2 regions of the Methylobacterium sp. CM6246 genome follow, and region 1 is predicted to be linked to the other one. Evidence: predicted binding sites of a transcription regulator. Region 1 holds the regulator's gene; the other holds the start of a gene.
The links. The regulator LexA, encoded in region 1, represses DNA repair genes until DNA is damaged. The targets are predictions, from matches to a motif close to TGTTCNNNNTGTGTTCNG.
Positions count from the first base shown of each region.

Region 2: ACYQPG_RS16970 (type IA DNA topoisomerase) is a predicted target of LexA. The motif match lies at 2,566-2,583, and genes of this name have one in related genera.

Region 1 covers NZ_JBTXKY010000001.1:2,930,661-2,945,630, forward strand. Annotated here, with positions in the region: partial or broken gene ACYQPG_RS14420 (L,D-transpeptidase) at 1-66, opposite strand, end outside; gene ACYQPG_RS14425 (manganese catalase family protein) at 418-1,332, shown strand; gene ACYQPG_RS14430 (hypothetical protein) at 1,682-2,299, opposite strand; gene ACYQPG_RS14435 (hypothetical protein) at 2,575-2,718, shown strand; gene ACYQPG_RS14440 (gamma-glutamylcyclotransferase) at 2,722-3,417, opposite strand; gene ACYQPG_RS14445 (hypothetical protein) at 3,437-3,838, opposite strand; gene recO (DNA repair protein RecO) at 3,984-4,703, shown strand; gene parC (DNA topoisomerase IV subunit A) at 4,864-7,110, shown strand; gene ACYQPG_RS14460 (DNA-3-methyladenine glycosylase family protein) at 7,120-8,193, opposite strand; gene gltA (citrate synthase) at 8,088-9,377, opposite strand; gene gltX (glutamate--tRNA ligase) at 9,606-11,033, opposite strand; gene ACYQPG_RS14475 (ComEC/Rec2 family competence protein) at 11,204-13,477, shown strand; gene lexA (transcriptional repressor LexA) at 13,471-14,190, opposite strand; gene ACYQPG_RS14485 (biliverdin-producing heme oxygenase) at 14,511-14,970, shown strand, end outside.
Region 2 covers NZ_JBTXKY010000001.1:3,436,058-3,451,027, reverse strand. Annotated here, with positions in the region: gene ACYQPG_RS16975 (MFS transporter) at 1-108, shown strand, start outside; gene ACYQPG_RS16970 (type IA DNA topoisomerase) at 143-2,527, opposite strand; partial or broken gene ACYQPG_RS16965 (IS66 family transposase) at 3,780-4,237, opposite strand; gene ACYQPG_RS16960 (hypothetical protein) at 4,358-4,621, opposite strand; gene ACYQPG_RS16955 (hypothetical protein) at 4,807-5,559, opposite strand; gene ACYQPG_RS16950 (hypothetical protein) at 6,041-6,775, opposite strand; gene ACYQPG_RS16945 (hypothetical protein) at 7,409-8,449, opposite strand; gene ACYQPG_RS16940 (amidohydrolase family protein) at 9,226-10,206, shown strand; gene ACYQPG_RS16935 (hypothetical protein) at 10,293-10,841, shown strand; gene ACYQPG_RS16930 (hypothetical protein) at 10,973-11,206, shown strand; gene ACYQPG_RS16925 (hypothetical protein) at 11,216-11,689, opposite strand; gene ACYQPG_RS16920 (DUF4170 domain-containing protein) at 11,913-12,149, shown strand; gene ACYQPG_RS16915 (ribose-phosphate pyrophosphokinase) at 12,324-13,268, shown strand; gene ACYQPG_RS16910 (hypothetical protein) at 13,380-14,264, shown strand; gene ACYQPG_RS16905 (YiaA/YiaB family inner membrane protein) at 14,284-14,559, opposite strand; gene ACYQPG_RS16900 (PspA/IM30 family protein) at 14,638-14,970, opposite strand, start outside.

The sequences.
Region 1 (14,970 bases):
GTCCTGGTTCAGGAACCGCACGCAGCCCGAAGACACCATGGTCCCGATGGTCTGGGGTTCTGTCGTGCTGCGGAAGGGACCGGCGACGCAGCGTGACGCCGTGGTCGAGATGCATCCAGGCTGCCCGACGGTGGTTGCCGGCCCCGAGAAGCACCGAGCCCCGCAGCCTCAGGACCGCGCCGGACGTCGGCGGCATGATCGAGGAACGCAGCTGATCCTGCCGGATTGACCTGTTGCGGATGTCATCGATCGGGGCGTGCGGCGACGCCATTCTGAGAATATTCTTCTCCGGCTATCGAGGTGCCGTAGCTGAAACGTTCCTGCGGGGACGGCAAAAGAAGCTCGGTCGCAGGCAGGAACATGTATGTCCCTCGCCGGTAGGTCCCATGCGCACCTCGCGCAAACGGAGCTGCCCGCATGTTCATGAAGATCGACCGTCTGCTGACGGAGCTACCGGAGCCGAAGAAGCCCGAGCCCAACGCAGCCGCCGCCCTGCAGGAACTGCTCGGTGGCAAGTACGGCGAGATGTCGACCCTCGGGAACTACATGTTCCAGAGCTTCAATTTCCGCAACAAGACCAAACTTCGGCCTTTCTATAGCCTCGTGTCGAGCATCTTCGCTGAAGAGATCGGACACGTCGAACTCGTCTCGACCGGCATCGCCATGCTGAACAATGGTCCAGGCAACCCGAAGAAGGACGTCGACATCTCCAAGGCACCGTTTGCCGAGATGCAGGATGTCCGCCTCGCCGGCAGCTTCCTGGCGAATGGCGGCGGCGCGATGCCGATGAATTCCAACGCCGCGTCCTGGAACATGGACATGGTCACGACGACCGGTAACCTGATCATCGACCTGCTGCACAACTTCCACTTGGAATGCGGTGCCCGCATCCACAAGCTGCGGGTCTACGAGACCATGTCCGAGCCGACCGGCCGGGAAGTCTGTGCCTACCTTCTGGTCCGCGGCTCGCTGCACGCCCATGCCTACGCACTGGCCCTGAAGAAGCTCACCGGCGTCGAGATCGAGAAGATGCTGCCGACCCCGAACATCGATCTGTCGCGGGTCCCTGAGTGTCAGAAGTACCTCGACGAGGGCAAGCACCGGCGCCTCTACACGTTCAGCGAGGCGGATTATCAGGAAGCTGCCGGCGTCTGGTCGAACGACGAGGTGGCGCTGCCGGGCGACCCGCCGGGCAACCTCGAAGTGGTTGATGGCTATCCCGAGGGCGGCAAGATTCCGGAACTCGATGGCAACTACGGGGCCTTCGCGCCGGATTACGCACCGGAAGAAATCTTCGAGATCGCCAGCAAACTCTACAAGAAGGGGCGCTGAGTCCGCTCCGCTTGGGGCCCTTTGCCGGCGCCAAGCCATCAAGGAGGCCACCCCGGACAGGGTGAAGCGTCTTCGTCTCCTCGGAGCAGGATGTCGAGCCGTCCTGCCTCCCCCTGCCGGACAGGGCGTTCGGCATCGTGGTCTGGGATTGATCGTTCGATCCCAGACCACCCACGTGTGTCTTGCCGCCGGAGCGCCCGACGGGCAGTGCGGGTTCGACGGCAGAGTACACCATCGACGCACGAGACGACGTGCAGCGAGCCACTGCAGCTTGACTCCAGATCCAAGCGCCTGGTGCCTTTGAAGGCCCGACGCTTAATTCAGATGTCGCAGTCGGTGCCAAGCGCCGTTACGGCACCGCGAGGCAGCTGTTCAGCGCGGCCTTCAACGCTGCCGCATCACCTTCCGCCACCGAGAAGCTCCCCACCAGGGATTGGTCACCGGCGCGTGGGCTCGTCTGCGTCCAGGTGATTCGGGTCCCGGGCTGGGCAAGCGCCAGGGCGACGCCGCGCAATGGGTCCTCGCCCCGGTGGCCGCCGGTCACCGTCAGGGTGATCTGTTTGTTGGGATCGGTCGAGACAGCCCCCTGCGCTGCCATCCGCACGGAGCGGACGCTCCCCGCGCTCGACACCAGGATGCTGGTGAGCGGTGGTCCTCCTCCGTCGAGGCGGGCCACATCGAACCCATCCGCTAAATCCGTGAAGCGCTGGACCGTCAGGACCGCCGACAGGCCGGCCCCCGCGGGGTCGCAGGCGAGCCGCAGGGTCGCGGGACGCTGACCGGCGCCCAGAGTGGCGTTGCCGGCGAGTTCCACGGCGCCGGCCATCGGCCGCGACCCGTCCGGCAGGAGAGGCGTCCCCCCGGTCAAGACGTCGGACAGCCGGAAGCCGTGGGGCCAGGGGCCCGCGGCCAGCACTGCGACCGCAACCACCAGAATCGCCAGAGCCACACCGATCCTCAGCCGCATCCTGTCCTCGCCCATGGGGATCCTGGGCCGGCGGCATAAAGCATGAGGCGTGAAAGTCGAATCCAGCCTTTTGGAATCGCCATGCGATTTCAAGGAACTAAGGCGTCCTGCCAGGGTCGCGCGGGAACGGGCTACCCGAGACGATCGCGGCCGGCCCGCAACGATTCGTTCACCACGATCCATGGAAATGCCCACAACCACAGCCTGTGAGCCTGTCGGCAACTTCGTAAAAACCGATCGATCCTATGCACCCTCGCTCAACCCTGAGCGTTGCGATGCGCACCAAGATCCTCCTCGCCCTCACCCTCGTCGTCTATCTCACCACCGGGCGGGCGCCGGGTATCCGCGAGCCGCGCAACCCGGATACCGAGCATGCGGGCGGCCGTGTGGTGATCGCGATGAAGCGCGCCTGGTCTTGAGGCTCACTGCCGCGCCGCACGGGCCTTGAGCCGCGCAGCCACGAGGGCCTGAAGGCTCCAGAGGTGGCGGTCGCGGATACCGAGCCGTTCGCAAGCCTCGACGGTCCGGAACAGGTACTCGGCGCTCGGCCCGGCATGCCCGCGGGCGGCCGCGATCTTGTCAGCGATGTCCGGGTCCGAGAGACGGCCCGCGTAGCGCTCGTTGGCTCGGTTGGCCAGGAAGGTCAGCGCCGAGACGGTCCCGGCCTCGGTCGCCACCGGCAGCCAACGGGCGACATAGCCGCGGCCGCGCATCTCCCGCCGCCAGACCGGCATCAGCGCCTCGCGGATCTCCGTCCCCGGCAGACGGAACACGACGCCCTTGCACAGGCCGCCGCGATCCAGCGCCAGGACGAAACCCGGCCGCTCCGGGGTGCCACGGAACCGCCGTTGGAGCAGACAGAAGCGGCGGTGGAAGCCCCGCACGGTCCCGATCCGGCTCTCGGCCACCGGAAATTCCGGCCGCCACATCAGGGACCCGTAGGCGAACACCCAGAGGTCATGCCCCTCCCGCCCGGCCGTGATCGCTTCGAGGCCGGGACGCAGCTCCGCATCGCTGAGCAGCTCGAGTGCGCTCGGATCGTCCGGGACCGGGGTGGCGTGGGCGCGCACGATCAGATCGAGGCTGAGGTCCAGGGTGCGCGCGTGTATCGAGGGCATGGCCATCAACGCGGCCGGCTCACCGCGCGTTGCCGAGGGCGTCCAGTTCCGGGAACGGCTGGCTGCGATGGCCGGTGCAGACCTCGTCGTCGTCGATCACGTCCAGCCGGTCGGCGGCGTAGCGCATCACCGCCTTGGGCCGCTCGGGCTTGCCGAAGGTCCGGCCGCTCATCCGGCTCGACACGCAGTAGATCGTCCGCCCGCCATCCTCGATCGGCCCGGCGAGCCGGCTGCCCGCGAAGCGAACCGGCAGCAGCGAGACCGAACCGAAATCGACCTGTTTCAGGGCGAGCGCGGCAAGCCGCTGCTTCAAGGCCGGGGAGGGCGCTTCCGCGGCAACGGGCTTCGCCGCCTTGGGCGCAGCCCGCGCGCCGGTGAGCGTCAGGGCCAGGACAAGAACCGGAACTGCGGCGCGGCGCATGGGCGTGATTCCTTTACGGCCACGCTAAAGCTGCGCCGCCGGCGCGCAAAGGCGGCGTGGCGGCCGAGGAGCGCTTATATGGAGATCTCTTGCGGATCACCGGCGTTCGCCGACCCGCACCACGCCCACCGGTCACGGGAACTCGATGCAGTGGACCGACGACGCCCTCGTGCTCGGCTTGCGCCGGCACGGAGAGACCGGCGTCATTCTGGAAGCGATGACCGAATACCACGGGCGCCATCTCGGCCTCGTGCATGGCGGACGTTCGCGCCGCATGCAGCCAGTGCTTCAGCCCGGCAACCGGGTCCGGCTGAGCTGGCGGGCGCGGCTAGACGAGGGGCTCGGCGCCTACACTGTGGAGCCGCTGGAATCCCAGGTCTCGCGGATGATCGGGTCGGGCATCGCGCTCTACGGGCTCGGCCACATGGCGGCGCTGCTGCGGCTCCTGCCGGAGCGGGATCCGCATCCGGCTCTCTACGAGGCGGCCGGCGTGCTGGTCGAGCACCTCGACGACCCGGCCGTCGCGCCGCCCCTGATGGTGCGGTTCGAGCTGGAGATCCTGTCTGAGCTCGGATTCGGCCTCGACCTGACTGCCTGCGCGGCGACCGGCGGCAACGACGCGTTGGCCTACGTCTCGCCGAAGAGCGGCCGGGCGGTCAGCGCCTCGGCTGGGGAGCCGTTTCGCGATCGCCTACTGGCGCTGCCGGCCTTCCTGCACGCGGGCGGATCCCCGGGGCCGGACGGTGTTGCCCAAGGGTTTACCTTGACGGGATACTTCCTCGACCGGCACGTCTGGGGTCCGCGCGGCCTCGCCGCGCCGGAAGAGCGCGCACGATTTGTTGCGCTCGGTCGCGAGGCCGAGTAATGTTCGCGTTATGTTCTAGAGACGGCCGAGCCGGGGGCGACTGAGCCCCGGTTGAAACCAACCCCGTCATTCCGGGCTCGCCGACGGCGCCACGGAATGACGAATCGCGCGTTGAGGCGGTGCTGCCGGTCGGCGGCCCTGCCCTGAGACAGGAGCCGTCATGGGCCAGCCCTTCGAGCCGCCGTCCGGCGACGGGATCGAGAGCGTCGAGCTGAAATCCGCGCTGGAAGAGCGCTACCTCGCCTATGCGCTCTCCACGATCATGCACCGGGCGCTGCCGGATGCCCGCGACGGGCTGAAGCCCGTGCACCGGCGCATCCTGTACGGCATGCGGCTGCTTCGCCTCGACCCGAACACCGCGCACAAGAAATGCGCCAAGATCGTCGGCGACGTGATGGGTGACTTCCACCCACACGGCGACCAGGCGATCTACGACGCGCTGGTGCGGCTCTCTCAGGACTTCGCGCAGCGCTATCCGCTGGTCGACGGGCAGGGCAATTTCGGCAATATCGACGGCGACGGCCCGGCCGCCTACCGCTACACGGAGGCCCGGCTCACCGAGGTCGCGCGGCTGCTGCTCGACGGGATCGACGAGGACACGGTCGATTTCCGCCCGTCCTACAACGGCGAGAAAGACGAGCCGGTGGTGCTGCCGGCGGCCTTCCCGAACCTGCTGGCCAACGGCAGCCAGGGCATCGCGGTCGGCATGGCGACCTCGATCCCGCCCCACAACGCCGCCGAGCTGTGCGACGCGGCGCTCTACCTGATCAGCCATCCTGGGGCGACGTCAGCGCAGCTCAACAGCTTCGTCCAGGGGCCGGACTTCCCGACCGGCGGCATCCTGGTCGATTCGGCGGAGTCGATCACCGAGGCCTACCGGACCGGCCGCGGCGCCTTCCGGGTCCGGGCCCGCTGGCACAAGGAGGATCTCGGCCGCGGCACCTGGAACATCATCGTCACCGAGATCCCGTACGGCATCCCGAAGGGCCGGCTGATCGAGAAGATGGCAGAGCTTCTCCAGGAGAAGAAGCTGCCGCTGCTGGCCGACGTACGCGACGAATCGGCCGAGGACGTCCGCGTTGTGCTGGAGCCGCGCTCGCGCACGGTCGATCCCGTGATCCTGATGGAATCGCTGTTCCGGCTGACCGAGCTGGAAGCCCGCATCCCGCTCAACCTCAACGTCCTGGTCGGCGGCCTCGTGCCGAAGGTGATCGGGCTCACCGAATGCCTGCGGGAATGGGTCGACCATCGCCGCGTGGTGCTCCAGCGCCGCTCGCGCCATCGCCTCGGGCAGATCGACAGGCGCCTGGAGATCCTCGGCGGACTGCTGATCGTCTATCTCGACCTCGACGAGGTGATCCGCATCATCCGCGAGGAGGACGAGCCGAAGCCGGCCCTGATGGCCCGGTTCGAGCTGACCGAGATCCAGGCCAACGCGATCCTCGACACGCGCCTCCGGTCCTTGCGAAAGCTCGAAGAGATGGAGCTGAAGCGCGAACTGGACGCACTCACCGCCGAGAAGGCGGAGATCGATGCGCTGCTCGCCTCCGAGCCAGCGCAATGGAAGGCGATCCAAGCCCAGATCCGCGCCGTGAAAAAAACCTTCGGGCCGGAGACCAAGCTGGGCAAGCGCCGCACCACGCTCGCGAGCCCGCCGGATGTCGGCGGCATCGATTTCACGGCAGCCTTGGTCGAGCGCGAGCCGATCACCGTGATCGTCTCGAACAAGGGCTGGATCCGGGCGCTCAAGGGGCACGTCGCCGACCTGTCAGGGGTGGCGTTCAAGGGTGACGACGGCCTGAAGATCGCCTTCCCGAGCGAGACCACTCAAAAGATCCTGCTGCTCGCCTCGAACGGTAAAGTGTTCACCATCGAGGCGTCGAAGCTGCCGGGCGGGCGCGGCTTCGGCGATCCGGTGCGGCTGATGGTCGATCTCGACGACGGCACCGAGGTGGTGGCCGCGCTGCCCTACAAGCCGGAGACCAAGCTGCTGATCGTGGGCTCGGATGGGCGCGGCTTCGTGGCGCCGTCGGACGCGCTGGTGGCCAACACCCGCAAGGGCAAGGGCGTGCTCGGCCTCGACGGCGACGCGGCGGCCGTGGTGCTCGTCCCCGCCGACGGCGATCACGTCGCGGTGGTCAACACCGAGAAGCTGCTGCTGATCTTCCCGATCTCGGAGGTGGCCGAACTCTCCCGGGGCAAGGGCGTCCGGCTCCAGCGCTGCCGCAGCGGCGGCCTCACCGACGCGCACGCCTTCCGGCTGGCCGACGGTCTGCCCTGGCAGGACGGCTCACCCGAGGGGCGGCTCGCCAACGCGTCGGTTCTCGAGAAATGGCTGGGTCACCGCGGCGAGGTCGGCCTGATGATGGCGCGCAGCTTCCCGAAATTCGAGCGGTTCGGGCGGTGAGGGGCAGCATTATCGCTCGCGCACAAAAACCTCGTCGGCGGCCCAGAGATGCTGGGCCGCGTAGGCTCTGAACGGGCGCCATGCCTCGGCCCGGGCGAGGAGTGCGGCCGGGCTGGGACGGCCGGTGGCGGTCTCGAGGGCGCGGAGAAGGCCGATGTCGCCCACCGGCAGGGCGTCCGGCAGCTTGAGCGCCCGCATGGCGATGTACTGCGCGGTCCAGGGGCCGATCCCGCGGATCGCCGTGAAGCGCAGCACCGCATCCTCCAGGGTCCCGGCCGGGGCGAACAGGTCCGGGTTCGCGAGCGCGGCGGCCGCCAGCGCCCGGATCGCTGCGCCGCGGGCGCGGGGCATGTTCAGCGCGAGCGCCACGTCGGCCTCGACCAGTTGAAGCGGCGTCGGGAAGACATGGGTCAGGCTGCCCGCCGGCTCTGCCAGCGGCGTCCCGAATGCGGCGACCAGCTTTCCGGCGAGCCGGATCGCGGCCTGAACCGAGACCTGCTGGCCGAGGATCGCCCGGCATCCGGTCTCGAACGGGTCCCACGCGCCGGGCAGCCGCAATCCTGGCCGGGCCGCCACGAGTCCGGCCAGGGTAGGGTCTCGGGACAGGCAGGCCGCGATCGCGGCCGGATCGGCGTCGCAATCGAACAGGCGGCGCAGGCGCTCGGCGACCTCGATCCCGGACGTGACGTCGAGGCCCTGGAGCGTCGCGTCCAGGCCGGCATCGCCGAACGCGACCGCGACGATGCCGAGCCGTCCGCCGATGCAGACCGTGCGTGCGTAGCATTGCGCGCCGGGCTCGGCCGCTTCGACCCCAAGGATGGCTCGCTTCGCCAGGAAGGCGCGGATCGACGGCCAATCATAGGGTTGCCGACAAGGGATGCGGAGCGTGACGACCGCCCCGCTGGCCAGGACCGGCCAAAGCGAGAGGGGCGGCCCTTCGGCCGCCCCCGGTGTCGCTTCGGGTTCGATGGCTCGGCTCAGCCGCGCTCGTCGACCGGCACGTAGTCGCGCTGCGCCGGGCCGACATAGAGCTGGCGCGGACGGCCGATCTTCTGCATCGGGTCCTCGATCATCTCGGCCCATTGCGCGATCCAGCCGACGGTGCGCGCCACCGCGAACAGCACAGTGAACATGTCGGTCGGGAAACCCATCGCCTTGAGCGTGATGCCCGAATAGAAATCGATGTTCGGGTAGAGCTTCTTCTCGATGAAGTACTCGTCCTTGAGGGCGATCTGCTCCAGTTCCATGGCGACGTGGAGCAGCGGATCCTCCGTCTTGCCGAGTTCCTTGAGGACCTGGTGCGTGGTGCTCTGCATGATCCGGGCGCGCGGATCGTAGTTCTTATAGACCCGGTGGCCGAAGCCCATGAGGCGGAACGGGTCGTTCTTGTCCTTGGCCTTCGCGACGTACTTGCCGACGTTCTCGGGCGTGCCAATCTCCATCAGCATCTTCAGCGCCGCCTCGTTGGCGCCGCCATGGGCCGGCCCCCATAGGCACGCGATGCCGGCCGCGATGCAGGCGAACGGGTTCGCGCCGGACGAACCGGCGAGCCGCACGGTCGAGGTCGAGGCGTTCTGCTCGTGATCGGCGTGCAGGATGAAGATCTTGTCGAGGGCTTTCGCGAAGACCGGATTGACTTCGTAATCCTCGCACGGAACCGCGTAACACATCCGCAGGAAGTTCGAGGTATAGTCCAGATCGTTCTTCGGATACACGAAGGGCTGGCCGATAGAGTACTTGTAGGCCATCGCGGCCAGCGTCGGCATCTTGGCGATCATGCGGATCGACGCGATCAGCCGCTGGCTCTCGTCGGTGATGTCGGTCGAGTCGTGGTAGAAGGCCGAGAGCGCGCCGACGGAGGCGACCATCACGGCCATGGGGTGGGCGTCACGCCGGAAGCCGGTGAAGAACCGGTTCATCTGGTCGTGCACCATGGTGTGGCGCGTGACCCGATAGTCGAAATCGGCCTTCTGGGCGGCGGTCGGCAGCGTACCGAACAGCATCAGGTAGCAGGTCTCGAGGAAGTCGCCCTTCTCGGCGAGTTGCTCGATCGGGTAGCCGCGATAGAGCAGCACGCCCTCATCGCCGTCGATGTAGGTGATCTTCGATTCGCACGAGGCCGTCGAGGTGAAGCCCGGATCGAAGGTGAAGGCGCCGGTCTTGGCGTAGAGCTTGCCGATGTCGATGACGTCCGGGCCGATCGTGCCGGACTTGACCGGCAGTTCGATCTCCTTGCCGTCCACGGTGATGGTGCTGGATGCGCTCATGGAACGTGGACCCTTCTCTGGCGACGTGGCGGATGCCGGCCTCGGGCTGCCCGAGTCGACCCCGGGGCCGGAGCACGCCGCGCGTCATGTTGCGGGTGCTCACAGGCCATGGGTTACCCAAACGGCAGTGCAGCAGCAACGGGGTCGGTGACAACCGACCGCCATCGCCAAGCAAAATCCGGTACCAAGCGAAATCCGGGCCGAGGCGCGCAGTTCCTTCCCGCCCGCTCAGCCCTGCGGCACCTGATCGGCGAGGCGCGCCAGGGTCTCGGATCGTCCGAGCACCGCCATCACGTCGAACAGGGGCGGGGAGGTGGTGCGGCCGGTGAGTGCGGCCCGCAGGGGCTGGGCCACCTGCCCAAGCTTGCACCCGGCTGTCTCCGCATACTGACGCACCGCACCCTCGGTCGCCGCCGCGCTCCACTCGGGCAGCGACTGGAGATCCGGCAGCACCCCAGCCAGACGCGCCCGGCCCTCGTCGGACAGGAGCGTCCGGGCCTTGTCGTCGAGCACCAGGGGACGCTGGGCGGTGAGGTAATAGGCGCTGTCGAGCAGTTCGATCAGTGTCTTGGCCCGCTCTTTCAGGCCCGGCATGGCCTGGATCAGCTGGTCCTTGAGGGCTGGCTGGAGCGTCGCCGGGAGGCCGCGCTCCGGGCCGACGTTCGGCAGGATCGTCTCGAGCGCGCCGACCAGATCCGCATCGGCGCTGCCTCGGATGTAGAGTCCGTTGAGGTTGGCGAGCTTGGCGAAGTCGAACCGCGCCGCCGAGCGCCCCACTGCGCGGAGATCGAAGGCCGTGATCATCTCGTCGGTGGAGAACACCTCCTGGTCGCCGTGGCTCCAGCCCAGGCGCACGAGGTAGTTGCGCAGCGCCTCCGGCAGGTAGCCGAGGTCGCGGTAGGCCTCGACCCCGAGCGCCCCGTGGCGCTTCGACAGCTTCGCCCCGTCGGCGCCGTGGATCAGCGGGATATGGGCCATCCTGGGGATGTCCCAGCCGAGCGCAGAGAAGATCTGGCTCTGCCGGGCCGCGTTGGTGAGGTGGTCGTCGCCGCGGATGACCTGGGTGACGCCCATGTCGTGGTCGTCGACCACGACGGCGAGCATGTAGGTCGGCGTCCCGTCCGAGCGCAGCAGGACGAGGTCGTCGAGATCGCGGTTGGCCCAGGTCACCCGCCCCTGCACGGCATCCTCGACCACCGTCTCGCCCTCGATGGGCGCTCGCAGCCGGATCACCGGCCTGACCCCGGCAGGAGCCTCGGACGGGTCGCGATCGCGCCACCGCCCGTCGTAGCGCGGGGCCCGGCCCTCGGCTCGGGCGGTCTCCCGCATCTGCGTCAGTTCCTCCGCGGAGGCGTAGCAATGGTAGGCGCGGCCGGCGGCCAGGAGCTCCTCGGCGACCGCGCGATGGCGCTCGGCGCGGGCGAACTGGAAGACCACGTCCCCGTCCCAATCGAGGCCGAGCCAGGACAGGCCGTCGAGGATCGCGTCGATCGCGCCCTTGGTCGAGCGTTCCCGGTCGGTATCCTCGATGCGCAGCAGCATCTTGCCGCCGGTGTGGCGGGCGTACAGCCAATTGAACAGCGCCGTGCGGGCACCGCCGATATGGAGGTATCCGGTGGGCGAGGGGGCGAAGCGCGTGACGACGGCTGAGGACATCGGGCCGATATGTTCGGGGGCGAAGGGCGACGGGGCGGTGCAGGGCGTCAGGGCGGCGCCCGTCGCACGGCGTGGCGCCCGTAGCACGAAGCGTCCGCTGTAGCACGGGCCGATGGGTGCGTTAAGAATCCCCGGCCGGGACTTGAGTCGTCCGGCACGGGGCGGGGCGGATGCGGCGGATCGGCGCGAGGCTGGCGGGCGGCGCGGTGGCGCTGGCCGGCACGCGCCCGGTGTCGATGCCGGCGCTCCGCGGCTGGCTCGCCGATGGGCTCACCCGGGAGGTCGAGCAGCGCCGCCTGTTCCCGTGGCTGGCGGTGGCGTTCGGCGCCGGGATCCTGGTCTTCTTCGGGTGTGCCGACGGGACGCCGTTCCTCGCCGCCCCCTTGGCCGGAGCGGCGCTCGCCCTCGCGCCGGCGCCGTTCCTGGGTGCGCGGCCGGGGGCACTCGCCCTTTGCCTGGCGCTGACAGCCGGCTTCCTGGGCTTCGCGGCGGCGACCTGGCGGGTCTCGCAGGTGGCGGCGCCGATCCTCACCCGCACTACAATCGGGCCGCTGACCGGGATGATCGAGGGGCTGGACGAGCGCGAGGTCGGCGCCCGGCTGGTGATCAGGGTCGAGAGCTTCGCCGGGCTCGAACCCGCTTTGAGGCCGCTTCGGGTGCGGGTCTCGTTCCGGAAGGCGCCATCCCTGCGGCCCGGGGACTTCATCGCCGCGACGGCAAGGTTGCTGCCGCCGCCCGAGGCGGCACGACCGGGCGGCTACGATTTCGCCCGGGATGCCTACTTTCAGGGACTCGGCGCGGTAGGCTCGCTGATCGGGGCGATCACGGTTCGAGAGCCGCCCACCCCGCCGCCTCTGCGCCTGCGACTGGCAGCCTTGCTGGACGAGGCCCGCAACGCGCTGACACGCCGGATCGCGCAGGCCGAGGGCGGGCAAGCGGGGGCCGTGGCGGCGGCCCTGGTCACGGGCAAGCGCGGCCTGATCGGACCGGCCGCCAACGATGCGCTCCGGGCGGCGGGCATCTATCACGTCGTTTCCATCTCGGGCCTCCACATGGTGCTGGCCGCCGGCGTGGTGTTCTGGCTGGTGCGGGCCGTCTTGGCGCTGGTGCCGTATTGCGCGCTGGTCTGGCCGATCAAGAAGATCGCCGCCGGGTTCGCGATGCTGGGCGTCACCGCCTATTGCGCGTTCTCGGGCTGGGACATCGCCGCCGAGCGCTCGCTGATCATGACGCTGATCATGCTCGGCGCGATCCTGGTCGACCGGCCGGCGCTGTCCATGCGCAACCTCGCGCTGGCCGCCCTGATAGCATTGGCGCGGGAACCTGAGGGCCTGCTCGGACCGAGCTTCCAGATGTCGTTCGGGGCGGTGGCCGGGCTGATCGCCTGCGCGCGGCTCATCGACGGACGCCTGTTCCAGCGTCCCGGGGCGGGGCGGATCGAACGGTTCGTCGGCACCGGCCTCTCGGCCGTGACAGGCACCCTCGCGACGACCCTGGTGGCACAGGTCGCGACGGCGCCGTTCGTGACCTACCATTTCCAGACGGTCCAGCCGTTCGGGCTGATCGGCAACGCCCTGACCCTGCCGCTGGTCTCCCTGGTCGTGATGCCGGCGGCGGTGATCGGGATCCTGGCCTATCCCTTCGCCCTGGACCGGCCGATCTGGTGGCTGATGGGACAGGCGGTGGGCGGCATGCTGGCGATCTCCGAATGGATCGCCGGCTTCAATCGGGCCGTCCTGGTGCTGCCGGCCTTCGGCACCGGCGCGCTGATGCTGCTGGCGGCAGGGCTGCTGCTGGCGACGCTGCCGGTATCGCGGCTGCGCTGGCTGGCCCTGCCGCCCGCACTGCTCGGGCTCGGCCTCGCCGTCGTTCCGGAGCGATTCGACCTGTACGTCGACCGGCAGGGCGGTGGTGCGGCCGTGCGTGGACCGGACGGAGTCCTGTGGGCCCTCGGCAATCCTTCGGCCTTCGTGATGGAGCAGTGGCTGAAAGCGGATGGCGACGGGCGATCGGCGAAGGCGGTGATCCAGGCTTCGTCGGCTGTCGGACGGTGCGACCGGCTCGGCTGCACCGCAAGCCTGCCGGACGGCCGCGCCGTCGCCCTGGTCCGCGACCGGCGCGCCTTCACGGAGGACTGCGCCCGGGCGGCCCTGCTGATCTCGCGGCTCGCGGCGCCGCCCACCTGCACGGGGCCGCTGGTGATCGACCGCCGGGTGCTCGCCGAACGAGGCGCCGTCGCGCTCCGGGCCGACCGGAATGGCTTCACGGCACGCTATACCCGCGACACGGGCCGTACCGTGCCTTGGCGGGCATCACCGGCTTCGCGGCCGTCGCCTGTCCCACAACCGAAAGTGGTAACGCCCTCCGAGCCGATCCCGGCCGAGGCCGACGTCGCCGGTTCCGAGGCCGCGCCCGGCGACGCGCCGGCCGAACCCCTTCAGTAGCGGCGGACGAGGCTGACGAGCCGGCCCTGGATCTGGACCCGGTCGGGCCCGAGCACGCGGGTCTCGTAGGCCGGGTTGGCGGCCTCCAGGGCGATCGAGGAGCCCCGGCGGCGGAGCCGCTTGAGCGTCGCCTCCTCGTCGTCGATCAGCGCCACGATGATGTCGCCGGTATTGGCCGTATCCTGCTTGCGGATCACCACGAGGTCACCGTCCAGGATGCCGGCATCGACCATCGAGTCGCCGCGGACCTCGAGGGCGTAATGCTCGCCGCCGGCCAGGAAGTCCGGCGACATGGTGATGGCGTGGCTCTGGTTCTGGATCGCCGAGACCGGCGTACCGGCCGCGATCCGGCCCATCACGGGGATCGAGATGGCGCGGCCGCCGTCGTCGATCATCCGGGCGGTCGCCGGCTGCGCCGGCAGCTTGGACTTCCCGCCCTCGACCACGCTCGGGGTGAAGCGGCGGGGCTCCGCGGGTGGAGCAGCCGCCTGGGACAGGCTCTCGGGGATGCGGATCACCTCGATGGCGCGCGCCCGGTTCGGCAAGCGGCGCAGGAAGCCGCGCTCCTCGAGGGCCGTGATCAGCCGGTGGATGCCCGATTTGGACTTCAGATCGAGGGCGTCCTTCATCTCGTCGAACGAGGGCGGGACGCCACATTCCTGCATGCGGCTCTGGATGAAACGCAGGAGGTCCAGCTGCTTGCGCGTGAGCATCGACGGGGGACTCGCGGCTTGGAGGACCGCTTCGATGCGGTCGCGGAAACAAATCACGAACACGTTAAACGTTCCGCAAGTGTTCCGCAAGCGTGATCGGCCGAGCTTGATCGATCGGCGATGTGCGGATGCGGCCGTTGTGTGCCGTGACGCGGTCGCTCCGCCATGGCAGAACCGGTCTGGCCGGATCGGCACGAACCCGGGCCAGCCTCGGTGACCCGAATCGCCGCAATGGTCCATAGGCTGGGACGGTCAGAGTGGCGCGGCGGGCCGCTCACGTCTGCCCACGGCACCTTGCCCGGACGACAGACATAGATCGCATGGACGCCGCATCATCCGACATCGCCGAGACCTGCAGCCGCGTGAAGCGCCTGAGAGTGGCGACCGCGGCCGCCCATGATCAGCTTGATCGGCGCATCATGGCGGCAAAGCCGTTCGCGAGCCTGGAGCGCTACGCGCTGTTCCTCCAGATCCAGTACAGGTTCCATGCGGTCGTCGATCGAGTCTATCGCGATGGCGCGTTCGCCCATGTCCTGCCCGATCTCGACGGCAGGCGCCGACTGCCCTTGATCCAGCAGGATCTGCGCGATGTCGGAGCGCCCGTCCCTGACGGCGCGTCCGAGGAACATCCCGGGACGATCGAACCGGCGCAGGGATTGGGCTGGCTCTACGTCGCCGAGGGCTCGAATCTCGGGGCGGCCATCCTGCTCAAGGAGGCCCGGGCGCTCGGCCTGTCGGAAACCCACGGTGCGCGCCATCTTGCCGGACATCCCGAAGGAC
Region 2 (14,970 bases), 510 kb from region 1:
TTCGCGATCGCGGAAGCGCATGGTCCAGCCTTGGCGATGGGGCTCGGGGCGGCCTTTGCAGGGTTTGCGAGTGCGGTGAGCTTCACGCGCCTCGCCGTGGCGTCTTGAGTCCGCTTCCATGCGCAATATTCAACCGCTCGCTTCAGTCGCGCCGTCGCGCAGTTGTCTGCCTCGGCGCCTGCACCGCTCTACCCCGCCGCTTTCCACGGGGGGCAGGCTCTCCAGCTTTAGTTGTGCCGGAACTGGGCGTTCCCGCTTCACGCTGCGGCCGTGCGGCGTGCGCGTCGAGAAAGCGCCGGCACGCGTCAAAGTCGGTCTCAGCCTCCGATGGGCAGGGGATGCCACGTTGCTCGGCCAGGCTGCGTGCGTACTTGAGCATCGCTGCACTCGGGATGCGTCGGTCGCCAGTTTGGCCGGCGTCACCCTCCTGAGGTGCGCGTGGCCCGCCATGGGTGTCGAGGAAAGCGCGGCAGACGCTGATGCTGCTCTTGCAGCCGCGTGGCAGCTTCACGCCCTTCCGCTCGGCCAAGCTCACCGCGAACGACACCATGGCCGGCGTCGGCGGCCGATTGTCGGCCTGACTGGGCGGAATCAGGCTTGAATCGAGGCTGACGACGGGCGAGTTCGAGATCGCGGCGATCAGCTCATCGAGGCGCGCGAGCGTGCGTTGCCGGAAGGCGTTGGCCCGCTCGACGGCCTCGGCCCGTGTGGCCGCGCGACCGATCTCGGCCAGTTCCGCCTCGAACAGGGCGCGTCCGACTGGGTCGCCGTAGGCCGGAAACACGCGCCGCACCGCCGTCATGAAGGCCAGCCCAACCTCGGTCACTTCGATAGCCGGGTCCTTGCCATTGGCCAGCGTGATGTAGCGGCTCTTCAGCAGCTTGGGCAGGATCGTGTCGCGCGTGGCGGCCGTGCCGAGGCCCTTGGGTTCGTTCGGATTGACCGGGTTCTCCAGGGCGCGCTTGACCGCCGAATCATCCACCTGATCAATCAACCGGCCCATCACCACCGGCAGCTCGCCTCGGGTGATCCGCCGCGGCGGCTCGGTCATCGCGGTGGCAACATCTGCGCTCGTGGCCGTTGCGCCCTCCCCGTCGTTCACCAGTGGCAGGCGCGCGGACGTGGCCTCCGCCTCGCGCTTGGCCTTGCCGGGCACCACGTCCGCTTCAAGTTCGGCCTCGCTGCCGTAGATCGCACGCCAGCCCGGGACGCGGATGAGGCTGCCTGAAATGGCAAACCGCTTCGCGCCCAGCGGCGTCCCGACCTCGGCCGTGACGCTCGTACGGGCGTCGATGCCGTCGGGCAGGTGGGCGGCGAGGTACGCGTTCGCGACGAGCCCCCACAACCGGAACTGATCGGCGGAGAGGCGGCTGCGTTCCGGCACCTTGCGCAGGGGCACGATGGCATGGTGCTCGCCCGGGTCCTTGACGTAGTGCCCCTTCGCCCCGCGTCGGATCAGAGGCACCTCGCCTCCCGGACTGACGTCGCGCACGTCGGTCAACACGGTCGCGATGGCGGCAACGATCGCGGCGGCATCACCCGCCTGCCCTTCCGGCAGGTACTCGGACTCAGTACGCGGGTAGCTGAAGTAACCCTGATCGTACAGCTCCTGAGCGAGTCCGGCCGTCTGCTGAGGGTCCCAGCCGAATCGCTTGGCGCAGCGCCGCGCCAAGGTGTCCTTGGAGAACAGCCGAGGCGGTGCGCGGCGTACGTCCTTGTGCTCGACCGCCAGGGGACCCGACCATGTCGCGGCGGCCGCTCGGATCGTCTCAGCGACCGCTGCGTCGAAGATCCGCTCCTTGGAGGCATGCCATAGGGTCAGTTCGGCACCGGACTGGGTGCCGAGGTGCAGGGCAACCTTGAAGAAGTCCTGCGGCACGAAGGAACGGATACGCTCTTCCAGGTCGGCCAGGATGGCGAGGGTGGGCGTCTGAACGCCACCGAAGCGCCAAGGCTCTCGGAACGCGGGTGGGCGCAGGCGCAGCGAGATGGCCCGCGTGCCGTTCAGGCCGAGGTGATAATCCTCGTACTGCCTGCACAGCGCTTCGAGGTAGGCGGCGTAGTCGCGCTCGCCTGAGCCCGGCTCCTTGGCCAGGGCCGCGAAGGCGCGCCGGATCGAGACGTCGTCGAGCGCGCCGAGCTTGAGCCGGTCGACGCGGCCGCGCCAGCCCAGGTGCTCCAGCACCTCCCAGGCGATCATGGAGCCCTCTCGCCCGGGATCGGTCGCGATGATCACGCGCTCGACGCCGCTCAGCGCCTGTCGGATGGCGGCGATCTTCGGCTCGTGCGACTGGCCGGACCGATTGGTGCCGCAGCTGACCGGGATCGTGGCGAGCTTGATGGGCAGCGCCTCGAAGCGCCATGGCTTCCACTCGGGCCGGATGCTACCCGGCTCCTCGGCCGATAGCAGGTGCCCCTCGGCGGCCACGCAAACGGTGTTCGGTGAGCGGAAGAAGCGCTGCAGCTGCCGCATGGCCGAGGGCTTCTCGAAGAAGAACAGCGTGCGGCTGGAACTCGGAGATGACATCTCACTGCCCGCGGAGGCGCCCGCTGCACATGGCAGCCTGTTCGTATTTTGTTCTAAAAAGGGTTCGCGCGCAATCGCGCTGAGTGAGAAGCCGCAACGCCCTCTTGCCCAACTATCTAGAGCGAAGGAGCTTCTTCCAGTTACGATTGGGCAATCGAATGGATCTGTGTCAAACGCACGGATGGGGCAAAGCCAAGGGCAAAATTTCCTGGATCGGACTTGTGCGCCAAGCACTTGGCGGGGCTGAGTCCCACCAAGTGCAGGCACGTTCCGGTTAGATGAGCCGGCGCAACGTAGGCCGATGAGGATCCTTGCCCGCGCTCACATTGTGAAGGAGTAACCGGTTCCACAAGGGCCATCTTTCTTGGAATACATCTGCCTCGTCGGCGAAAGACGGATGTAAGGTATTGAATTTCGGCCGTCTCTCGGCTGACGTATGTTGGTCGTAAGTTCGAGCGAAGATGCGGTGCTTGAAGAGGTAAGAAAGCATATGAGGTTGATTTAGCACCGGTTCAATACTGAACGAGTGACAGGAGGTGCTACCGGGTCGAAACGTATGGGTGAGCCGGCCGATATTATCTTGAGTGATCGGGCCGGGGATAAGCACACAGCTTGAAATCCGCCATAGTGCAGCTACTCTATCTCTGATGCCGAGGGAAACGTCGATACCACCGATTGCGACGGTACCTGGTATCGCTTCGAGCAAAACTTGTTTTTGATGATCGAGCAGCTCTCCAAGATCAAAATCGACGAGCAGGCCTTTCGCTACTAACGCACTGGGCGGAGTCCACCACAATTGGACCCATGGATTATCCTCCCTGAGGATATGCTCTGCTTGCGGAAGGAGTCGCAGCCGATATCGTCGTGCGCATACAGGGCAAACCCCAGAAAAGCATCGGCTGCCCTTTCGGCAGCTTTTCAGGCGCTCAAGGATCCCTTGAGCCGCTCGGCCCCTGTTTTTTGCCAAGCGCTCTATGGTGCGATTGGCTGCTCGCCGGCAGATTTCGAATGATTCGTGGCGAGATAAATACGTTTTGAAGTCGGTCATAAGATACCTCCAGATTATAGAGGCCAATACAAGCGGACGTATTTTGTTGGTGTCAAATCTTTGGAAGGGATGTAGTTCGTCCAATAACGTCCATACTTGATCGCCAGGATCCGGGTGTGACTTGATCAAATTTTTGTGATAGGTTTGATTTATAAGTCATGATCATCGACCGCACGTAATTACTCACCCGTGTGATTGCGGGGTTCAGGTGCCGACGGTTTTGAGGATGGTGCCGAAGGGACTGCGGCCTGTGAGGAAGGCGGTATCGACGACGGTGCGGATGGCAGCTTCGCCCTCGGCGGCTCACATCGCGCGGTAGCCGTTGATGACCTTCCGCTGGACCACGGACGGACGCAGCAGCCTCTCTGAACCGTTGTTAATTGGTTCGACCGCGCCGGGGTGGGCGAGGAACACCAAGAGCCGATGCGAGCCCGGCCGCTCTTGGCCTGCAGGTTGCGGGTCAGGTCGCAGCCGCTCGGCGTGGCGAGGATGGCGCCCAGCTGCGGATCTAGGCTCCTGCGCTGGGCGGCCAGCGTCGAGGTGGTCAAGTCGGTGGCGTGCTCGGCCAGGGCGAACATCGATCGCAGCCAGAGCTGCAAACGCCAGGGTACGGGATCATCGCTCGTTTCGACGACGTAGGCGACATCGCGAGCGAGATGCGCGCGGGAGATGATGGACGGGCATCGGCCGGCGGTGTGGATCTCGGACCTATCGATGGCAAACGCGTCGCCGGCGAGGACAGCGACATCGCCCCCCCCCCTGTAGCCCTTCAGCCCCGATACTTAAGACCGACGCTTCTCCCAGACCCGGAACGGCTTCAGCGCCTCATCCCGGAGCGCGTTGGCAAGCACGGTGCCCTCGCGGTTGCCGAACAGCAGCCCGTCAAAGGTGAGGCCAGCCATCACGTCGAGCTGGCGAACCCGCGGACCGGTGCGGAGCCAATCCTTCTTGATTCGCCAGGCCCGGGTGTCGAACCCGGTCGGCCCCCGGGTATGTGAGCCAACCCGCAAAAAGGCCGTGCGGTTGATATTCTGCGGACCCTGCATCGCGGGAACAGAGGACGATTGACGCTCAGGGCGTCAATTACTGTGGGAAGGCCACCCGCCACTTCGTGAGCCAACTCCGACGGATTGATGCTTCAGCGGAGTGCGCAAACCCACTGCTACGCCGCAGCGGTCAGCGCCGGCCCATGGATGCCCCCTCCTCCGACGCCGCTTGCTCAGCCTCGAAATCAGCGCTGCCGCTTCTCCCAGGCCCGAAACGGCTTCAAAGCCTCATGCCGGATCGACCTTACAAGTTCGGTGCCCTCAAGGTTTCCAAACAGCAGCTGGTCGAGCAAGCGATCTTCAAAGGCGTAGCACAGGCGGGCGCGTTCACCAGTACGCAGGGGACGTTTCGATTGGCGGTACACCGGGCCAAGCACCTCGCCGGTTTCAGGATCGATCCGCTCGCCCCGCGAATAGACTCGGTACTCTTTCTGTGGACCCTTCAGCACATAGTACAGCTTGCCGCCGAGCGATGTTGGCGTGAGCTGCTTCACGTGGATGCAATTGCGATCTGGGATGAGAGCCGAGCGACTGCGCCGAATCTGCTTGACGGCATCGTTGATCGCCTTGCGGCTCGCCCCCCACGTCAGAACGTGTGCGTGCCAGGAAACGAAGTCGCCAATCTGTGGACCATCACAGCCGAAGTTCCGGTAGAGCGCCGCCTCGATCATACCAACGAAGGGGATGCCTCTCAGGGCTTGGCGGGTCAGCCCCTTCACCCGGCGACAATCGAAATCCTTCGCTTCAGCAAGGGCGACGGTGTGGTCAGCGATGGCGAGAGTGACGAGAGACACAGGACCAGCCTGAACGCCTACATGGGCGAGAACGCAAGGCACAACGGTATCCGCAAAGGCGATGCGCGACCAAGCATTGTTGGCGTAGAGCTCACGCTTCCGTCGTAGGTCTAATTCGCGCGTGATCGCACTGGGCAGGCGCACGTAACCCTTCTGGGGGCATTCGAGGTAGTTCTTCAGGAGTTTGGCTTGAACGGTATGAGCCTCAATGAAAGTAGCCCGATCGCGAATGGCAGGCAGAGTTTCAGCGCGGGTGGGTCGGCGAGGGGGTCGTTTTGGTGAAATCGTTGTCTGAGGCTTCAAAAGCGCTGTTGAGGGTAGTTGTTGGCTAGCTGCTGGCATGATGAAGCCTATCGATGGTGTGATGTGTACTTAAAGGATTAACGCAATCGCGTGGAGAAATTTGCAGCGACGGCCTGAAGAACAGGTTCGCGGTATCCGGCCGCCTGATGATCTGGTGATCTGAGGACGCGTGCTACTGCGTTCAGCTCGCCATGATCGACGCTCGCGAGCGTCAATCACGCTTGAGCGCCAAGGATCGATTCGGAGTGATCAGATGTTTCATAGCTCGCGGTGCGGGCGTGGCGGTCAGGGCCGCCACGCCTATTTTTTCCCGACCGGCCGATTAGTCTTCGGCTAGCCTTCTCGTCGCCTTTACGGCATGACCGGGTAAAACCTCCTTGATGCAGAGGTCGACGTAGTCCCCATCGAAAGCTCTCCGCCTAAGTCGGACCCACACATCTTCCTCCACCTCCACAGCCATTACGGCGGCAAAATCTTCGTCGTTTGTAGCTTGAGAGTTCAAGGATCGCTCGGACTTTGGCCACTTTGGCTTCTTACGGTTCGACGTTTGTTTCTCGTCTTGCACAGTTTGATTGGCAACTTCATCGCGCTTCAGCATATCGTCATCGGTCGAGGGTCCAGCCTGATCTTGGGAGTTGTCGTTATTTTCGGTCTCGATATCGGAGCTTGATGCTGTAGCCTCGTTTGTTTCGGCAGAGCGTGAGTGCTTCGCTACTGAGTACTTGTAGGCTTTCGTGAAACTGCCGTGACCAGCGATAAAGTCTTTGAACTCCCAGGGTTCAATTTTTTCGAGTAGGCAAGAGTCGACAACCCGACCGATCTTATAAGCCTCTCTTTTTCTTCTCCGGATCGTTGCTTTGCAAACATACTGACTGACCGTATTTGCAATATCGTTTAGGTCCAGCCGCCTTCCCGGATTGTTTGCCAAATTCTTGAAGAACGCTCGCTGACAGAACGTTTGATAGGCTGAATTGTCGCTGGTGTATTGCAGTGCGATACCAAGGATTTCTTCAGCGACGTCGATTTTATTCGTTTCATGGCTTTTCTCGCTAGCCAAGAATCGCTTCCGGGCCTTTTTGGCACGAGACAAGGGCGGCCGATTTGATCCTAGCTTTAACCCCTCATTCTTCTTGGGGAGGGGTGGCTGCTTTGCTGACTTTTTCATAGGTTCACCCATCTTTATATAATCGATCCAAATTTCGTCTCAGGAGTAGGAATTTTGTCTGCCTGCGCGGTGATGAGCTTGGTAGTGGCGCAAACGGTTGCCGCAGCTGCTATGGCCACAACTATAGTCGTTGCTACTGATATTCTTGATTGCCGTGCGGTAGAGGACGGCTCTGCAGCGCCGTTACCGGAGAACTCAGTTTCGCGTGAGCTGAGATGCGACTAGGGCGCGAAGATCTTCCACGCGCCAAACTGTTGTGCGCGGCCCGAGCTTGATCGGCACTGGAAACCGCCCTGCCGCTACACCGGCCCACCAAGTGGACTTGCCGATTGGAAGTGGGCCCCTGGGGGCCAGTATGTCCACTAGTCTCAAGAAGCCAGTGGCAGGAAATCCATCCGGCAGCAGATCTGATCGAGTTTTAGCAAGTGCTGTCACATCTAGTGCTCCTGTTGTCCGAGCGACTGAGGGGCTCGGTACGAGGAGAAAGGTAGGTGCTGCCACGCAGGTGCCTGGGGAGGTTACTTCTCAGATATCTTCTAACTCGCTGTCGTTAAAAGAGTTTTGTAGCTTCGTGTAGCCCTTCAAAATGCCGTTTGTCTCAATAGGGAGTGGAGGGGGGGATACTGGCACCGGTTCAAGGCCGGGCGGAAAATCCGGGAACGAGATCGCTGAGAGTGCACGAGGGTCAAGCTTGACGCGCAGAAGCTCAACTACGCTAAGGCACTTGCCTAGATGTATCCGAAGTCTCAACGGATCGCTCAGCAACTCGTCGATTTCTTCGTGAAAAACTGGACTCGAAGGGTCGATAAAGAATTCAACGCCCTGATGGTATCTCTCTACATAATAAAAAGGTGAAGCCGCGCCGTACGCGTGCCATTTTTTTCTAAAACTGGAAGGTGCATTGCGTGAATTATACCTAAATATCCTATTCTGTGAGGCAAAATGAGCTTTGCTTAGACTGGCATTCAGTCTCGGGTTATTTTCATTTGGTTGGTAAGAAAGGAAAAACCAGGCAATGTCAGCGGCTAAGTCCATGTCATTGTACGGATGCTCAGCGTTGTTATGAAGCTCAAAAATCGGCAATTCGAATGCTGAAACGCTACAGATCTTACTTAAAATATCGAGCCTGAGATGTTTTAGGACAAATTGAGAGCATTCATCTGGGAGCTCGCTTATTTTGTTGACCCTATAAGCTAAAATAAAGTATGTAACAACGCATACCATCATTGCATAATCGAAATTCTGCTGCACGGTTGGCCATCTGTGCCAAATCAGTATAGTGAAGGCTGCCTCGAGCTGTTCGAATTGATTGTGAGACTCGGTATTAGAAAGAACCGGAATAGATAAATTAATTTTTCGGCGCACGCTATCTTTGGCGCCTTGAATTTTCGATATGTCTAGGTGACTCCTCCAACGGTATATAGAAGATAATGGTGCTTTAATTTTATTGCTGGCCTCAATTGCCGACATTCCTAACGCTAGCGCTTGATTAAATTCGAATACCGCTTGATTTCGAGTTTCTGTCGATTTTCTTTCCAATTTACTATGGCGTTTTTTGGGGGACATTTGGACATGCGCCTTCGTATGGCTGGTGATTAGCCCACCGCCTCAGTCGTCAAGCGTCATTCTAGGTTCTGTCGTCGTATGAATCATCTAGCGTTATGTGCACTTTGTTCTTCCAATTTGAGGAGGGATGATGCTGAGCGACGCGTAATGGGTCGGTATGGAGCCGAGGTTTGAGGTTTGCCGGTCAAAGGCGAAGACGCCGCCGCAGGATCTGCCGCGCGCGCTCTCGGAGATCTTGTGGTGGCAATCAGAACAGCGCCAAGTGGTGCGCGAGCGCGCAAGAGCTGGGGCCGCGGTGATGGGCGACGCAGATCTTCATTCAGTGGTCGCGCGGCAAGGTAGCCGAAAGTTCGGCATCATCGTGAGTTTAGCACAGCGATCAGCATCGTCCGATACCATCCTCTACCGTCCGTTGGCAGCCACTTCCTCGTCATGGGTCGAAATGTGGGTAGTTAGTAAAGCGAGTTTGCTAAGGTATTGCGGTGAAAATGTTAATCCACTCGCTTAGGCGGACATCCGCTTCCGCCAAATCCGCTTCCGCGAAACTCCGCCGCCCACCGGCGCGCGGATCGGCAATCGTCCGCTGCGATCGCGGCCAGGGCCGCCGTCACCGTGGCTGCGCTCGACACTGCGCCCAAGCGCCTGCGCTCCCGTCCCTGTCGGCGGTCGTCGTGGGCTCTTTGACACCGGACCGGCTTGCGCGACTCGCGCCAGGGTGGTCCGATCCGGATGAGGCGCTCGCAGAAGTTCGCCCAAAAATCCGGAGGAGACCCGCCATGCTGTCACGCCGGCAAACGCTCGCCCTCGCCCTCGCCAACGGCCTCGCCCTGACCGACACGGCGGCCCGGGCCGCGGGACAGGCCACCGCGCCGACCGCCAGGAGCCCGGTCTCGTTCGAGGTCCCACCGGGGGCCTGCGACTGCCACGTCCACGTCATCCCCGATCCGGCCAGGTTCCCGTTCTGGGCGGGGCGCGGCTACACCCCGCCGGTCGATCCGCCCGAGAGCCTGCTCGCGCTCCAGCACGCGCTCAAGCTCGACCGGGTCGTGATCGTGACGCCCAGCGTCTACGGCACCGACAACGCCGCCACCCTCGACGGTCTGCGCCTGCTCGGCCCGAAGCGCGCCCGCGGCGTTGCGGTGATCGGGCCCGGGACCACCCCAGCCGAGCTCGACGCGCTGGCCCAAGCCGGCATCCGCGGGATCCGGGTCAACCTGGAGCAGGCCGGCGTGTTCGATCCGGCGGCCTCGGCCAAGGCTCTGGAGAGCGCCGTCCAGCAGATCGGGCAGCGGCCCTGGCACCTCCAGGTCTATGCCCGCCTGTCGGTGATCGGCCCGCTGAAGCCGCAGCTGGCCGCCCTGCCGGTGCCGGTGGTGTTCGACCACTTCGCCGGCGCGCAGGCGGCCCTCGGCCCCGACCAGCCGGGCTTCGGCGACGTGCTCGACCTCGTGCGCGGTGGAAAGGCCTGGGTGAAGCTGTCGGGCGCCTACCGCGCCTCGACCCGGGCGCCCGACTATCCCGACGTGGCCCCGCTGGCCCGGGCCCTCGTGGCGGCGAACCCGGAGCGGCTGGTCTGGGGCAGCGACTGGCCGCATCCGGACAGCACGCCCAAGCCCGGCCGCAAGCCCACGGACCTCGCGCCCGCGCAGGACATCGATGACGGGCGCCTGCTCGACCTGCTCGCCACCTGGGTGCCCGAGCGCGCCACCCGTGACAGGATCCTTGTCGAGAATCCAAAGCGGTTATACGACTTCTGAGCGAAATGCGCGGGGGCGGATGCGCCCGGACCGAGAACCCGGTCCCGGAATCGCCCAGCCGGCCGTGCGCCCTGGAGGAGACTGCGATGCAGGGCCTGGAGCATCGTCCCGAACGCTGGCTGCCGGCGTTCGGAACACGTCCCCGCGGACGCGGGGACCGTTGGTTCGGGCCGGGATCCGCCGTCCGGGATACGGCCGGAGAACGGGTCGGCCGACCGGCTGCGGCCGACCAAATCCTCGATTTCGCCTCCGGCCGCGCGCGGGGCCTGCTCGGCCTGCTGACGGCCCTGGCCGTCCTGGGCGCCGCCGCCATCGCGGCGCGGGGGCCCGGCACGGCCGTCGATCCCGATCTCGTGCGGGTGCTCCGCTTCATGGCATTGATGAAGGGTGGCTTCGCGCTGGCGGCCTTCGTGGGCTGCTTCTGGCGCCTCGCCCGGCCCGCCGGCCCATGGCGCACGCCGATCTACGTCGTCGGGCCGCCGCTCATGGCGGCGGGCGCGATCGGGCTCTGGTCGGTCCAGGGCCTCCCGCTCGCGGCGGGCCTGCATCTCGGGCTGCTCGCGGTGCTGGCCGCCGCCCTGACCGATCCCGCGTTCCTGCCCGACCTGTCGCGCCTCGGCCCGGGCCGCCGATGAGGCGCCGGTCCCCCAACCCGAATCGCCCCGTCCGGCTCGAAAACGGAACGGCGGATCCGCCGGCCCGTTTCCCCGGGGGCCCGCCCGACGCGCCGGGTTCTCCCGCGCTGGTCCGCACCGTCCCGCATGCCATGATCGACAAGGTCCTTCCGCTCCTCCCGCCGGGCGCCCAGGCGGCCCTGCGCAGGCTCGCCGCCCGGTGGCCGTCGCGCGCGGCCGACGTGCCCGCGATCCGGCTCGACCACGATCCGAGGCCCGGCCCGATGAAGCCGCTGCACCCGCCGGCCGCCATCAACGACAACCCTCTCCAGACTGTCCACGAGGCCGTCGAGCGGGACCTTCGCGCGAGCGGTCATCTGCGCTGAGGCGGCCGGTCAGCGCCCCGCCGGGCTCGCCGGAGCGGGGCGACCGGCCGCCCCCGCCTCCATCCAGTGGCAGGCCGTGGTCCCCGGCACGCCGGCGCACTCGTAGTTCCGCCCACCCAGGGACACCCGGTCGGCCAGGCCGGTGATGTCGGCGCGCGACATCAGGGTGCAGCCGAGATGGTCCGCCTTGGGGTCGGCCAGCACGGCCGCCGCCGCGGGGGCGCCGTCGTGCATCAGCATCCGGTAGTTCGCCAGGGACGGGCAGCCGATCAGATGTCCGCCCGCTGGCCCGGCATTCTTCCTGTCCGAGGCGGCCTTGTCGTGCCCAGTCCGATCTTGGCTCGCCCGATCTTGGCCAGTCCGATCTTGGCCAGTCCGATCCTGGCCCGCGCGAGCCGGCGCCTTGGCCGCCGGCTGTCCCAGCGCCGGCACGGCGCAGAGCCCGAGCGCGAGGGCGGCGACGCGGAGTAGCATGCGTGTCATGCCTCGCCCCTAGCATGGACGCGGGCCGGTTTCGTACCTGCCGCGTCGCCGCGCCCGGGTTCCGTCAGCAGCTCCCAGTGGAGGCCGGGTCGGGAACCGGCGATGGTGCCGTCCCGGGGCACGCCAGCTCCCGGTTGTGTGATGGGGCGGGGACGGACATTCGGGCTTGACCGGGCGGCTGCCATCTGCGAGCGCCGCGGGCGGGACATCGAGAGGAGAGGTCATGGCGACGGCGATCGATAACGATCAGAAGCTCCATCTGGTCTTCGGTGGTGAGTTGCAGGACCTCGACGGCGTCCGGTTCCGGGACATCAAGGGCCTCGACATCGTCGGCATCTTCCCGGACTACGCCACCGCGCAGGCCGCCTGGCGGGCCAAGGCACAGGCTACCGTCGACAGCGCGCAGACGCGCTACTTCGTAGTCCACCTGCACCGGCTGCTGGAGCCGCCGGTCGCCTGAGCCGGACTCCGGCACCGGCCGGTCCGGGCGCCCGCCTGTGCGGCGCGCCCGTGAAGGCATTGTGACACCTTCGGCCCGCTGCTAAGAGCCTCGCCCGTCATCAGATCCATCCGGCCCGGTGCGGGCCGGTTTTCGGAGCGCGGCGCGAAGCGCGGCCGCGATTGGGCGGACGTCATGAAATCCTCGATCAAGATCATCGCCGGCAACGCGAGCCGGCCCTTGGCCGAGGCGATCGCCGCCTATCTCGAATTGCCGCTGGCCAAGTGCATGGTCCGGCGCTTCGCCGACATGGAGATCTTCGTCGAGCTCCAGGAGAACGTGCGCGGCGAGGACGTGTTCATCGTCCAGTCGACCTCGTTCCCGGCCAACGACCACCTGATGGAGCTGCTGATCATGATCGACGCCGCGCGTCGGTCATCGGCCCGGCGCATCACGGCGGTGATCCCGTATTTCGGCTACGCCCGGCAGGACCGGCGCACCTCGGGCCGGACCCCGATCTCGGCCAAGCTGGTGGCGAACCTGATCACCGAGGCCGGGGCCGACCGCGTCCTGACCCTCGACCTGCACGCCGGCCAGATCCAAGGCTTCTTCGACATCCCCACCGACAACCTGTTCGCCGCCCCCGTGATGGTGCGCGACATCAAGGAGCGGCTGCCGAGCGCCGACCGCATGGTGGTCTCGCCGGATGTCGGCGGCGTCGTGCGCGCCCGGGCCATCGCCAAGCGGATCGACTGCCCGCTGGCCATCGTCGACAAGCGCCGGGAGCGCCCGGGCGAATCCGAGGTGATGAACATCATCGGCGAGGTCGAGGGCCGCTCCTGCATCCTGGTCGACGACATCGTCGATTCCGGCGGCACCCTGGTCAACGCCGCCGAGGCCCTGCTCAACGCCGGCGCCAAGGACGTGTCGGCCTACATCACGCACGGCGTGCTCTCCGGCGGCGCGGTCTCGCGCATCGCCGCCTCGCGGATGAAGGAGCTGGTGATCACCGATTCGATCCAGCCGACGCAGGCCGTGAAGCTCGCCCGCAACATCCGGGTGGCGACCATCGCGCCGCTGCTCGGCGAGGCGATCGGCCGGACCGCCACCGAGGCCAGCGTTTCGAGCCTGTTCGACTGACCGCGCGGGTTCTCCGCGGAGACGCGCGGCATTTCTTCGACGCGCCGCACAGCCGGCGCAGCATTCGTCGCAGTTCCGGCGCGGGATTTCGGCGCTACCTCCCGGCTGCGGATGCATCGCGATCCGGGAGGGCGGGCCCTGGGCCGGACGACACTCATCGGCATCCACGGGCTCGCCAACAAGCCGCCCCGGGATGAGAAGGCCGCGTGGTGGCGCGCGGCGATCCTGGAAGGCCTCGCCCGCAATCGCGGCGCCGCGCCGCCCGAGGTGCCGTTCGCCTTCGTGTACTGGGCGGACCTGCGCTACCCGCAGCCCCTGGCCGGCGACCGCAACCGCGAGCCCTACGATGCCGAACCCGGCACTGGCCCGTTCCCGTCCCCGGACCCCGAGCAGGCCGAGCCGACGCTCACCGACCGGATCTATCGCGGCCTCTCGTACCTGGAGGAGGCCACCGGGTTCACCCCGGTCGACGACCTGATCCTGGAATACCGCCTCGACGACCTCTGGGGCTATCACGCGGACGCGGCGTTCCGGGCCGCAGCCCGCGCGCGCCTGCACGAGGCCCTGACCGAGGCGGTCGACCGCGACGTGCTGATCGCCGCGCACTCGATGGGTGGGTTGATCGCCTACGACGTGCTCCGGGCCGCCGAGCGGGACGGGACTCCCCTGCCCCGCTGCACCCTGGTCACCCTCGGCTCGCCCCTGGGGCTCGCCGAGCTGAAGCTGAAGCTCGCGGACGAACACGGCGACCTGCGCGTGCCGGAGGCGGTCACTGCCTGGACCAACCTGATGGACCGCCAGGACATCGCCACGGTGGGCGACGACCTCGCCGAGACCTACCCGCCCAACGCCGCCGGAGTGCGGGTGCGGGACGTGCCGGTGATCAACGCCTACCGCAGGCCGGACGGCACCGAGAACCGGCACAAATCCTACGGCTACCTGCGGACCCCGGAATTCTCGGACGCCGTGGCGGCGTTCCTGGCCGCCTCGGCCTGAGACAGGGCGGTGACCGCCGTCACAGCCGGCCCGGCACCGCCTCGCGCAGCACCCGCTCGGCGGCGGCGTCCTCGATCTTGTTGATCAGCCGGCTCGCCTCGTGCTCGTCGCGCAGGGTCTTGGCGAGGGTGAAGGTCGTGCCGGTGAGGAAGAGCGCCGCCATGGCGAGGTAGCCCTTGATCCAGATATCGGCGGGCAGGAAGAAGATCCCGATCGCCAGCATGGCGGCGGCGGCGGTGAAGCTCACCAGCGTGAAGGTCTTCCAGGCGGCGGTGTGGGGCATCTGCGGCATCATCGGTCGTGCTCCTGTGGCTCGGGTGGTTGCTCGGGTGGTTCTTCGGGTGGTTCTTCGGGTGGCGAACGGAACGACGGGTCAGGCCTGGGCCTGGAGGCGGTCGAGCACCGTCCGCGGGTCGGTGCGGGGACGGCCGTAGCCGGCGGCGTCGAGGGCGGCCTCGATCCCGGACGCCGCCTCGGCCTCCAGGCCCGCCAGGGCCTCGGCGGCATCCGCTTCGGCGGCCTGGGCCTCGCGCAGGCGCTCCAGCGTCCGCTCGGCCTCACCGAGGGCGCCCGCCGACAAGGCCGTGACCCGGCGCCCCTGGATCCCCGCCCGCCGCAGCGCCTCGGTGGTCCGGGCGGTCTGAAGGCCGCGGTCGAGGTCCCGAAGCCGGTCGCCGCCCTGCCCGACCAGGCGCTTCAGCCGCTC